DNA from 3 places in the Rhizobium sp. ZPR4 genome. Region 3 is predicted to be linked to each of the others. Evidence: predicted binding sites of a transcription regulator. Region 3 holds the regulator's gene; each other region holds the start of a gene.
What was found. The regulator LexA, encoded in region 3, represses DNA repair genes until DNA is damaged. The targets are predictions, from matches to a motif close to TGTTCNNNNTGTGTTCNG.

Region 1: the regulator LexA is predicted to act here: its motif matches at 2,035-2,052, upstream of ABOK31_RS34420 (ImuA family protein).
Region 2: the regulator LexA is predicted to act here: its motif matches at 2,260-2,277, upstream of ABOK31_RS16975 (metallopeptidase family protein).

What each region holds. Positions count from the first base shown of each region.
Region 1 covers NZ_CP157971.1:24,335-27,856, reverse strand. The annotation lists gene ABOK31_RS34425 (DNA polymerase Y family protein) at 1-1,299, opposite strand, end outside; gene ABOK31_RS34420 (ImuA family protein) at 1,217-1,975, opposite strand; partial or broken gene ligD (DNA ligase D) at 2,618-3,522, shown strand, end outside.
Region 2 covers NZ_CP157967.1:3,531,394-3,534,915, reverse strand. The annotation lists gene ABOK31_RS16990 (hypothetical protein) at 1-237, opposite strand; gene ABOK31_RS16985 (CoA ester lyase) at 349-1,293, shown strand; gene ABOK31_RS16980 (DUF1737 domain-containing protein) at 1,331-1,537, shown strand; gene ABOK31_RS16975 (metallopeptidase family protein) at 1,586-2,023, opposite strand; gene ABOK31_RS16970 (hypothetical protein) at 2,300-3,280, shown strand; gene ABOK31_RS16965 (DNA polymerase Y family protein) at 3,321-3,522, shown strand, end outside.
Region 3 covers NZ_CP157967.1:1,326,850-1,330,371, forward strand. The annotation lists gene ABOK31_RS06550 (ComEC/Rec2 family competence protein) at 1-833, shown strand, start outside; gene lexA (transcriptional repressor LexA) at 814-1,536, opposite strand; gene ABOK31_RS06560 (VOC family protein) at 1,956-2,843, shown strand; gene kdsA (3-deoxy-8-phosphooctulonate synthase) at 2,840-3,522, shown strand, end outside.

The DNA.
Region 1 (3,522 bases), on a different replicon from region 3:
GAACACAGCCGGCGGCTGGTCGGGGAGCAAGGCCGTCACGTCAATCCGTTCCGGGATCGCCAGTAGCCGCGATGGCCTCGGCCATTTGGCAGCCCATGTCGCTCCAGTCTCGTCGGCCATCGGACCGACGCGCATGACCGATCGCTCGGGAACGTCAGAGGCGACGGGGCTGACCCGGTAAAGCCGCTGGCCGCGATTGCCGAGAATGTCGACAAGCGGTGTGACGTCGACGACCGGTTCTTCGATCAGCGAGGATGCAGCTTGCCGCTCCTCGAGTGGCTCTGCCATGATGGCGACAAGCACCAGCCGTTCGATGCCGAAGCCCGGGTCGATTTTCTCGATGCGGTCGCAGAGAAGCTTTGACAGCCGGGCGGGGTCACGCACCGGTTTTGCCAATCCGGCTCGAATGCACTGGCGGGTGTCATCGACACGATGGATGACGAGATCAGAACGCCTGACGCCGAGACCACGTGTCTCCAGCTTGGCGGTGAGTTCCGCGACGAGTCGGCGCACATATTTGGCGATCGTTTCCGCCGCGCCGATCGGCTCCTGAAAGCTCTTCGCTGCCTCGACAAGCTCAGGAGTGCGCAACGGTTCGATGGGTTCTGCCACTCGCCCAAAGAGCTGATCCAGCCGCCGGCCGACCTCGGGACCGTATCGGAGCGTCACGGGAGCGCGCGGCATCGCGGAGAGTTCACCGACCGTCTCAACGCCCATCACCCGCAGTCCATGAATTGTGTCTGGTGGAAGACGCAGACAGTGGATCTGCAGGCCAGTCACCGCTTTTGCAACGCCGCCGACCGGAACAACCGTCGTTTCAGCCGACGTCACGCGGGTGATGGCATGCGCGGCTCCCCATGTGTCGGCAACAGCAGCACGTGCGGTCAGGCCCCGTCCTCTCAGCCCGTTGACCAGGCCGGATATCAACAGAGCTTCGCCGCCCTGCAGGTGATCGGCGCCTTCTGTGTCCATGACGATTCCGTCCATACCGTCGACGGCAACAACCGGGCTGTACTGGCGTAGCGCCCATAGCGCGAGGCGCTCAAGGGCAGCGGCGTCGGCGGCAGGATCGGCGTCGATCATCGTCAGGTTGGCCACGATCGCCTGGGCCTTGCTCGCCGGCATGCCGACCTTGAGGCCAAGCTTGCGCGCGGAGGTATCGGCAGCCGAGATCCAGCGTTTCGACCCCGATTTGGAAATGACGACGAGCGGCTGGTCAGCTGGCACGGCTGCCTCTCCATGCCGCCGGATCCGGTCTGTTGGCAGAGTGGGGAAGTAGACACACACGACCCTCGGCATCACAGGCTCCTATTTCAAACTCAGCACACTCGCCTGCTTTCACGCGCATCAATTCCAACAGCCATCGAGCCCGGCCGACACCCGCGACCGGCAGTTCCTCCGACGGAAGCACGCTCACCCTCCATCGTGTCGTCGAGGCCGTCGGATTGCCGAAGTCCGACGCTTCCGTCTGGCGCCGCCATCGCCGCACCACGAGCGCCATTGTCCCCGTCTTTTCGGCGGCCAGCTGCAGTCGCCGGGACGCAACCATCGGCAATCGAACCAGCTCTCCGACCACCGCTGCCAAGCCACCGAAAGAGAGCCCTTCTTCCATGGACGCTAGGACATCCTCCTCCCTGTCGCCTTCGCAGAAGATCACCCGGTCGGGATGCAGGCCGGCCTGGGCGATGGCGGGGAAAAACAGGTCAGGCCTCGTCAGGCACCAGAGCACCTTGCCCTTCGAGCGGGCGGCAATGCCGGCAGCAAACAGGGCCGCCGCCGCGCCGTCCACCGTGCCGGCTCCGCCACCGGCGACCTCGTGAAGCGCGCCATACGACAGCCCACCGCCCGGCAGACGCCCGTCCATCTCGCGGACCCCGAAGGGCAGTACGGCAGGCTTCTTCGCCCCGCCGCCTTCCAGGTGCGCAATACGATCCCTGAGTTCCTCGATGACCCGAGGGCTATGGGCGCGCGACATCGTTCACGGACCTCCCTCGGCTCGTGTTGCACGGACTTCATGTCCCCGAAAATTGTTGGCGTTCTTCTTTTGTTCCGTGTCCGTGACAGAGTCAAGCCGGTCTTATCGAGCTTATTTAGGCTCTACTAAAGCGCTATAGGCGAAATGATGAAACGAATCAGGAGCCTAGGCTGCGGGAGCCAAGTGACTCCACCGCCTCATTTTTTTCCGCGTTTTGCACAGGGACCTGAAACATGCTCGGCTGGATTGCGGCCAAAAACGAAAAAGCCTGCCGCGGGAGGAGATGCGGCAGGCTTTTCGAAAATATCCGAACAGCAACTGGGAGGAGGAGTGTTGCTGTTCCCGCGAACGCCCTTGGGAGGAGGAGAAGGACGTCTGCATATCGAACCAACGCGGGAGGAGGTGCATCGCTTCGATAGACACATTATACGCGTTGGCGCCGCCCATTAAATAGACTTTGCTGCAGCGCAGTTATGCCGAAAGCGCATATCAATCCCGGCAGGCCAGGTCAGTGATTCAGAGTCGAGCGCGCTCCTTGTCCAACTCTATGGAACAAAACGACAATCTGAGGCCTTTTGCCTCTTGAGTCGCGTCCTGTGTCAACCGGACGTGACAGGAGGCGGATTTGTACCGGGGACTGCCATGGCCAGCGACAAGCTCTCGACCTATAAGCAAAAGCGCGATTTTCAGAAGACGCAGGAGCCGAGCGGCGCAGCGAAGCTGAAGCCATCGAACCGCAGGCGCTTCGTCATCCAGAAACATGACGCAACCCGCCTGCATTACGATCTGCGGCTCGAACTCGATGGCGTTTTCAAGTCGTGGGCGGTGACGAAGGGGCCTTCGCTTGATCCGCACGACAAGCGGTTGGCGGTCGAGGTCGAGGACCACCCGCTCGACTACGGTGACTTCGAAGGCACGATCCCCAAGGGCCAGTATGGCGGCGGCACGGTGATGCTCTGGGATCGCGGCTACTGGGAGCCGGAAGGCAACAAGACGCCTGAGCAGGCGCTGGCCAAAGGCGATTTCAAGTTCACGCTGGAGGGCGAGCGGCTGCACGGCTCGTTCGTTCTGGTGCGGATGCGCAACGACCGCGACGGCGGCAAGCGGACCAACTGGCTGCTGATCAAGCATCACGACGAATTCTCGGTCGAAGAAGACGGCGCTGCCGTGCTTGAGGAGAACGCAACGTCGGTGGCGTCCGGCCGAACCATGGAGGCGATAGCCGCCGGCAAGGGCCGGAAGCCGAAGCCGTTCATGGTCCAGAGCGGCGACGTTCAGGCGGATGCCGTTTGGGACAGTAACCACGGCCTTGCTGCGGAAGAACGCAAGGCCGATACCAAAACTAAAAGGAAATCAGCCCCAGCCAAGGTTGCCAAGCCAGCGAAGTCCGCAATGCCCGACTTCATCGCGCCGCAACTCTGCGAAACGCTGGAACGGCCGCCCTCGACCGACGGCTGGATCCACGAGATCAAGTTCGACGGCTACCGCATCCAGGCCCGCATCGAAAACGGCGAGGTGACGCTCAAGACCAGAAAGGGCCTGGACTG
Region 2 (3,522 bases), 1.9 Mb from region 3:
TCAGAGATCGATGATGGTGCCGCGACCGTCGTTCCAGATGCGCATTTCGCGCTGGCCGTTCGTCTTCGCCTTGGCGCGCACCGGTGCCGGCTTCATGCGCAGCGAAATCGCGCGGGCTGCCATCAGCACGGTGAGAATAGCGCCGACGGCAAGCGTGACCGAAACGGTAAACAACGCCATGGCTGCAAACACGGTGATACCGGCAAGCGCGATGAACAGGGAACGGATATTCTGCATGGTCGAGACCTCTCTACAGCAAGCAATGTGGCCCTCTTCCCTGTCATCTGCAAGAGGAGCATGGCTTTTTGTTGACTTGCCTGGCGCGTAAAAGCGCGGCAAAACGGCACAATGAGCCAATCTGAGAGCCAGAATCCCCCTTCCCGCCCCGCCCGGGTGCGCCGCTCGGTCTTGAGCGTTCCCGCCATCAACCGTCGTGCGCTGGACAAGCTTTCGAGCCTAGATTGCGATGCCGTCATCTTCGATCTCGAGGATTCGGTGGCGCCGGAGAAAAAGGCCGAGGCGCGGGAGAATCTGCGAGCCTTCTTTGCTGTCGCGCCGCTGCCGGGCAAGGAGCGGATCATCCGCATCAATGCGCTTTCCTCCAATTTCGGCGCCGACGACCTGGCGCTGGTTGCGGAGCTGGAGCCGGATGCGGTGCTGCTGCCGAAGGTGGACGAGCCGCAGGATGTCATGATGGTCGGCGACTGGCTCACGGAAGCCGATGTGCCGGAAGAGTTGCGCATCTGGGCGATGATCGAGACGCCGCGTGGCATTCTGAACGCGGCCGCGATCGCCGAGGCCGGTCGTACGGCCGGCAGCCGGCTCGATTGTTTCGTGGTCGGCCTCAACGACCTCAGAAAGGAAACGGGTGTCCTGCGGCAGCCTGGCCGCCCCTATCTCGTGCCCTGGCTGATGCAGGTGATATTGGCCGTCAGCGCTTATGGGCTCGAGGCCATCGACAGCGTGTTCAACGATTTCAAGGATGCCGAAGAATTCGAGGCGGAATGCGGCCAGGGTGTCGCCATGGGCTTTACCGGCAAGATGCTGATCCATCCGAGCCAGATCGAGGCCGCCAACCGGCATTTCGGCCCGGCTGAGGCTGCCATCGCCGAGGCCGAGGCCATCATATCAGCCTTCGCCGAGCCGGGCGCTGAAGCTCTCAATGTCGTGAACATCGGCGGGCGGATGGTGGAGCGGCTGCACCTTGTCCAGGCGGAAAGACTCATTCATAAAGCTCGCCTGATCGAGCAGCGCTCTTCTGGCGCTGCCGCAGCGCCCCGCACCGGAGCCTGACTGTCGAATTGCCCGGCCAAACACGAAAGATGCCTTGATGAAACTCTATCGCTTCCTCACCGGTCCTGATGACGCTTCCTTCTGCCACAAGGTGAGTGCAGCGCTGAACAAGGGCTGGGAGCTATACGGCTCGCCGACCTATGGCTTCAATTCCGCAAGCGGCCGGATGGAATGCGGCCAGGCCGTCGTCAAGGAAGTGGCCGGCAAGGATTACGATCCGGATATGAAGCTTTCCGAGCAGTAAGCGTCGATTGAAGTTCTTCACCCTGGCCGCCTGCGGTCGGGGTCGATATCATCGATCCGTCGCTTCTTCGGCGCTTTCCTCGATGCGCTCCATGTCCTCGTCGCTCAGGCCGAAATGGTGGCCGATCTCGTGGATCAGGACATGGGTGATGATGTCGCCGAGGGTTTCCTCGTTTTCAGCCCAATAGTCGATGATCGGCCGGCGGTAGAGGCGGATCTTGTTGGGCATGTCGCCGGTCTGGGCGGTGAAGCGCTCCGAGATGCCGCGGCCTTCGAAGAGGCCGAGCAGGTCGAAAGGGGTTTCCAGCGCCATATCCTCGAACACCTCGTCATCCGGGAAATCCTCGATGAGAATGACGAGATTGCCGGTGAGCGAGCGGAATTCGTCCGGCAGGTGGCTGTAAGCCTCCATTGCCAGAGATTCGAATGTGCTGATGGAGGGCGAGTGGCGGTCCCGCCAATCTTCGCTCTGGTCGACGCGAGCCATGAATATTCCTTCCTTGGCTGGTCATATAGAGACTTTATGCTGCTTTTACGAGAGCGGATTAGTGTATGGCGCCGAAAAGTGTTTGAGCGGTTTTCGGGCGCCATCATGCCCTACTTCTTTGATTCTAGAGCGGATTCAGATTTTAGGTCATTTCAACCTGAAATCATCCGACTCTGGGCAGAGGAATATTTTCTCATGAAATGGTGTTGACTCTTTCTCCAAGCTCTGGAATCCATAAGAACATAACAGGAACATTATCGATCTGGAGTGAACGTCATGGCCGAGGCTGCCGTGGCGCGGGAAACGCTTTTTGCCCTGCGTGAAACCATTGCCCGACTGGAAGGCAGGCCGATCCCGGCACTGGCAGCAGCGGCGCGTGAAACGCTGGCAGACAGGCCGGGGATGGGGACGGCGGGCATTGCGAAGCCCCTGCCCGCGCAAACCGGACTTTCCCAGCCGCTCCTTCCGATCGGCGTCGATGATCTCGACGCGGCGCTGCAGGGCGGCCTGCCGCTCGATGCGCTGACGGAAATCCGCTCGCACGGCCTGCGCGATGCCGGGGCGGCAAGCGGTTTTGCTTTGGCGCTCGCAGCGCGGCTGCATGCGCAAGCGTCGGATACGGCCGTGTCCAAGTCCCCGGTCCTGTGGATCGGCGATACGGTCGCGACGATGGAGGCGGGCGTGCCTTATGCCATCGGCGTCAGCGATTTCGGGCTGGAGCCTGCGGCTTTCCTGCAGGCCTCGCCGCGCAAGCTGGACGATGCGCTCTGGGTGGCGGAGGCAGCACTTGGCAGTGCTGCTTTTGCTCTCGTCATTTTGGAAGTGCGCGGCAATCCCGCCCGTTTCGGCCTGACCGAAAGCCGGCGGCTGGCGCTGAGGGCCAAGGCGGCGGGGCGGCCCTTGTTTCTGTTGCGACAGGGAGGCGAGGAGGAGGCAAGCAGCGCCCTCTTCCGCTTTTCCGTCGAACCCGCGCCGGCGCAGGCGCGGCCCCTGCCGGACGGATCGGTGCTTGGCGGCAGCATCGGTCATCCGGCCTTTCGTCTGACCTTGGAAAAAAGCCGAAACCCGGCGCCTTTTTCCATAACCCTGGAGTGGAATGCCCATGACCGCCGCTTTGCCCCTATCCTCGACACTCAACGCCCTGCCTTTCCCGGCGAACACGCAGCGCATTCTGGCGCTGACCTTTCCGCATCTGCCGACCGACCGCATCGCGCGCAAGCGCTGGGGTCTGTCCTGGCGTTCGACAGGCAGGCTTGAAGCGCCGCCGCTTGCCTGTGCCGGCAAGCTCAACAATGCCATGCGACTGACAGCTCTTAACGAGCGCGCGGAGATGATCGGCTTGAAACAGGGTCAGGGCGTGGCCGAGGCGAAGGCGATCTGTCCCGATCTCGATGTGGTCGAGGAGGATCCGGCGGCGGACCGCAAGCTTCTGGAGGCGATCGCCGACTGGTGTGACCGCTATACGCCGCTGGTGGCGATCGACGGCAAGGATGGGCTTT
Region 3 (3,522 bases):
TGATTGCAAGAACCGTAGCCGGTTGGGGAGGCGACATTACCTTCGGCCGCCAGCCGGCCTGGTTGATGCCGACGTTCATTGTCGGCTTCCTGATCATGAGCATCTTGCGGACGCGGCTTCGCCATCTGGGTCTGCTATTGTTGCTTTCATCCGTGGGCTTGGCAGCATTCGGCTCCGGCGTACCAAAACCCGACCTGATGATCTCCGAGGATGGCGTCCTGGTCGCGTTGCGCCAGGATGATATACTCGCGACCAACCGAGAGAGACCGCAGGCCTTCATTTTCGAACAATGGCAAAAGGCATTGGTTGCGGCGGAGCATCAGCCGCCGACTATGCTTCCTGCCGATAGCCGACTGCCACAGATCAGCAAGGCAGATCGTTATAAACGATTGAACAGTGAAGAACAGAAGGCAGTCCGGACGGCAATGGAGGAAGCCCTGGATCGCACCATGCAGGGCAGTTTCGCCTGCCAGAAAGGAGCATGGTGTGCAGCCATCCTCGAAAACGGCGCAATATTGGTCACGATCGAGAACGCAGCCTATCTGCCCTCGGCCTGCGACATGGCGAATATCGTCGTAACGCCAATCCGATTACGGCTAGACCATTGCCGCTCCGGAGCGATGCTCATAACCGGTGCGACATTACGAAAAACCGGGTCCATCGAAATGGCGCTCACCGCCGATAAACCCACTATCTCCGCCGCGTTCGAAAACCCGCAGCGGCCATGGACCAGACACCGAACTTATGATTGGCGCACCGGCAAATTCGATGCACCAAATGCGCAGGCATCACCAATCGTTGACAATTCACCGGTCAGTGATAGCGACGAATAAGGCCGACGAGCTTGCCCTGGACCTTGACGCGGTCTGGCCCGAAGATGCGGGTTTCATAGGCGGGGTTTGCGGCTTCCAGCGCGATCGAGGCACCCTTGCGACGGAAGCGCTTCAACGTAGCCTCTTCATCGTCGACGAGCGCAACGACGATATCGCCGGGATTGGCTGTCGTTGAGTTGCGGATGATCACCGTATCACCGTCGAAAATTCCGGCGTCGATCATCGAATCCCCTCGAACCTCCAGCGCATAATGCTCGCCGGAGCCGAGCATATCGGCGGGAACGGTAATATCGTGCGTATTGTTCTGGATGGCCGAGATCGGAACGCCGGCAGCAATGCGACCCATCACCGGTACGGATGCCGAGCCATTGTGATCGTCATTTGCCACCTTTTGTGGAGCCGGAGGGGCGACAGGCTGTGGCTTGCCGAGGCTGCCCTCGATGACGCTGGGCGAGAAGCCGCGGCGCGGCTGCAGGCTGGGATTATAGGCATCGGGAAGCTTGATGACTTCGAGCGCTCTGGCTCGGTTCGGCAGCCGGCGGATGAAGCCTCGCTCCTCCAGCGCCGTGATCAGGCGATGAATGCCGGATTTGGATGCCAGGTCCAGCGCATCCTTCATCTCGTCGAAAGATGGTGGTACACCGGATTCCTTCATGCGTTCGTGAATGAAGAGAAGCAGTTCCTGCTGCTTGCGCGTCAACATCGTCTTGGAACCCCAGAATCAAGAAAAAACGGTGAAACAAATCCAGAACGGACACTATATGTTCCATATGTGTTCCGCAAGTACTTAAATTTCGGTAAAGCCTTGTCCGGTCAATTAAATAATTATGACTTGCGAATGGACCGGCTGAGAGCAGCAAAGCGATATATCCGCGCTAACCTATCGAAAAATATGGAAAATGTCGTTTCGTTCATTCGCAGGGTTTTGTGACATGCCGGGAATATCGAAGATGTCGACCAATGCCATGTGACATCGCATAAGCCGGCTTTGGGAGAGAATCAGCAATCACTTTTGCGAGATTGCATTCCGCCCATGTCGTGCGCTTCGGGCGTTCACGCTTCCATCTTGAATTGCGCGGGGGATCGGCGCAAATCTGCTGCCGCAGGCAAACAGGAGGAACTATGATTTCGTCTCCGCATCCACTGGATCATCTCGTGCTGCCGACCGTCAACATCGCTCTGGCACGCGAACGCCTCGGCAAGCTCGGCTTCACGGTGGCCCCAGATGCGCGCCATCCCTTTGGCACGCAGAATGCCTGCGTCTTCCTTGCCGATAAAACCTATCTCGAGCCTCTGGGCGTGGCATCTCCGGAGCAGTGCGAGAAGAGCATCGTGGATGGTAATGTTTTCGTCGCACGCGACCAGGCTTACCGCTTTCGGGTCGGGGAGGATGGTTTTTCAGCCGTGGTGTTCGGCACGGATGATGCCGTTGCGGATGATGAGCGCTTCAGAGCGGCGGCAATCTCGGCGGGACGGATGCTGGATTTCTCCCGTCCGATGAAGATGCCGGATGGGACGGAAACCATGGCCGGCTTTCGTCTTGGCTTTGCCGCTGATCTGCGTGCGCCGGATTTTCTCGCATTCTGCTGTCAGCGCATCAATCCGCTACCAGCCGATCGCGGCATGCTTGAGCGGCACGAGAACGGCGTGACCGGCATTGCCCGGGTAGTGCTTTGCGCGCCGAAGCCGGCGGTCTATCGCAGCTTCTTCGAGGAGGTTATCGGTGGCCCGCGCATTGTGGAGCATTCCTTTGGCCTGACGATCAGGGCCGCCAATGCCGATCTGGAGATTTTGACGCCGGAAGGAATGGAGGCATTCTATGATCTGCCTGTCCGTACAGACGATCCGGGGCTCAGGGCGCGCGCAATCCTTTTTAAAACGCGCGATCTTTCCGTGACATCGTCGCATTTCACTGCTAACGGCGTCACCTATACGCGTAAGAACAATCGTATATTGGCAAGACTGGCGCCCGGTCAGGGCGCGCTGTTCGCCTTCGAGGAGATAGCATGAGCACGAATTCCGAAGTGACCGTCGGCGAAGGAGCCTCCAAGGTCCTGTTCTCCAACACCTCCAAGCTCTCGCTGATTGCCGGCCCCTGCCAGATGGAGAGCCGCGACCATGCATTTATGGTTGCCGGCGTCCTGAAGGAGCTCTGCGGCAAGCTCGGCATCGGCCTTGTCTACAAGTCCTCCTTTGACAAGGCCAACCGCACCTCGCTGTCGGGCAAGCGTGGCATCGGCCTGGAAAAGGCGCTGGAGGTCTTTGCTGACCTCAAAAAGGAATACGGCTTTCCGGTCCTGACAGACATCCATACGGAAGAGCAGTGCGCCATCGTTTCCAAGACGGTCGATATCCTGCAGATCCCGGCTTTTCTGTCGCGCCAGACCGATCTGCTGGTCGCCGCCGCCAAGACCGGCCGTGTCGTCAACGTCAAGAAGGGTCAGTTCTTGGCCCCCTGGGACATGAAGAATGTGCTTGCCAAGCTCAATGAAAGCGGCAATCCGAACATCCTTCTGTGCGAGCGCGGCGCCTCCTTCGGCTACAACACGCTCGTTTCCGACATGCGCTCGCTGCCGATCATGGCGGCGATGGGCGCTCCGGTGATTTTCGATGCGACCCATTCGGTGCAGCAGCCCGGCGGGCAGGGCGGCTCAACCGGCGGCGATCGCCGATTTGTCGAGACACTGGC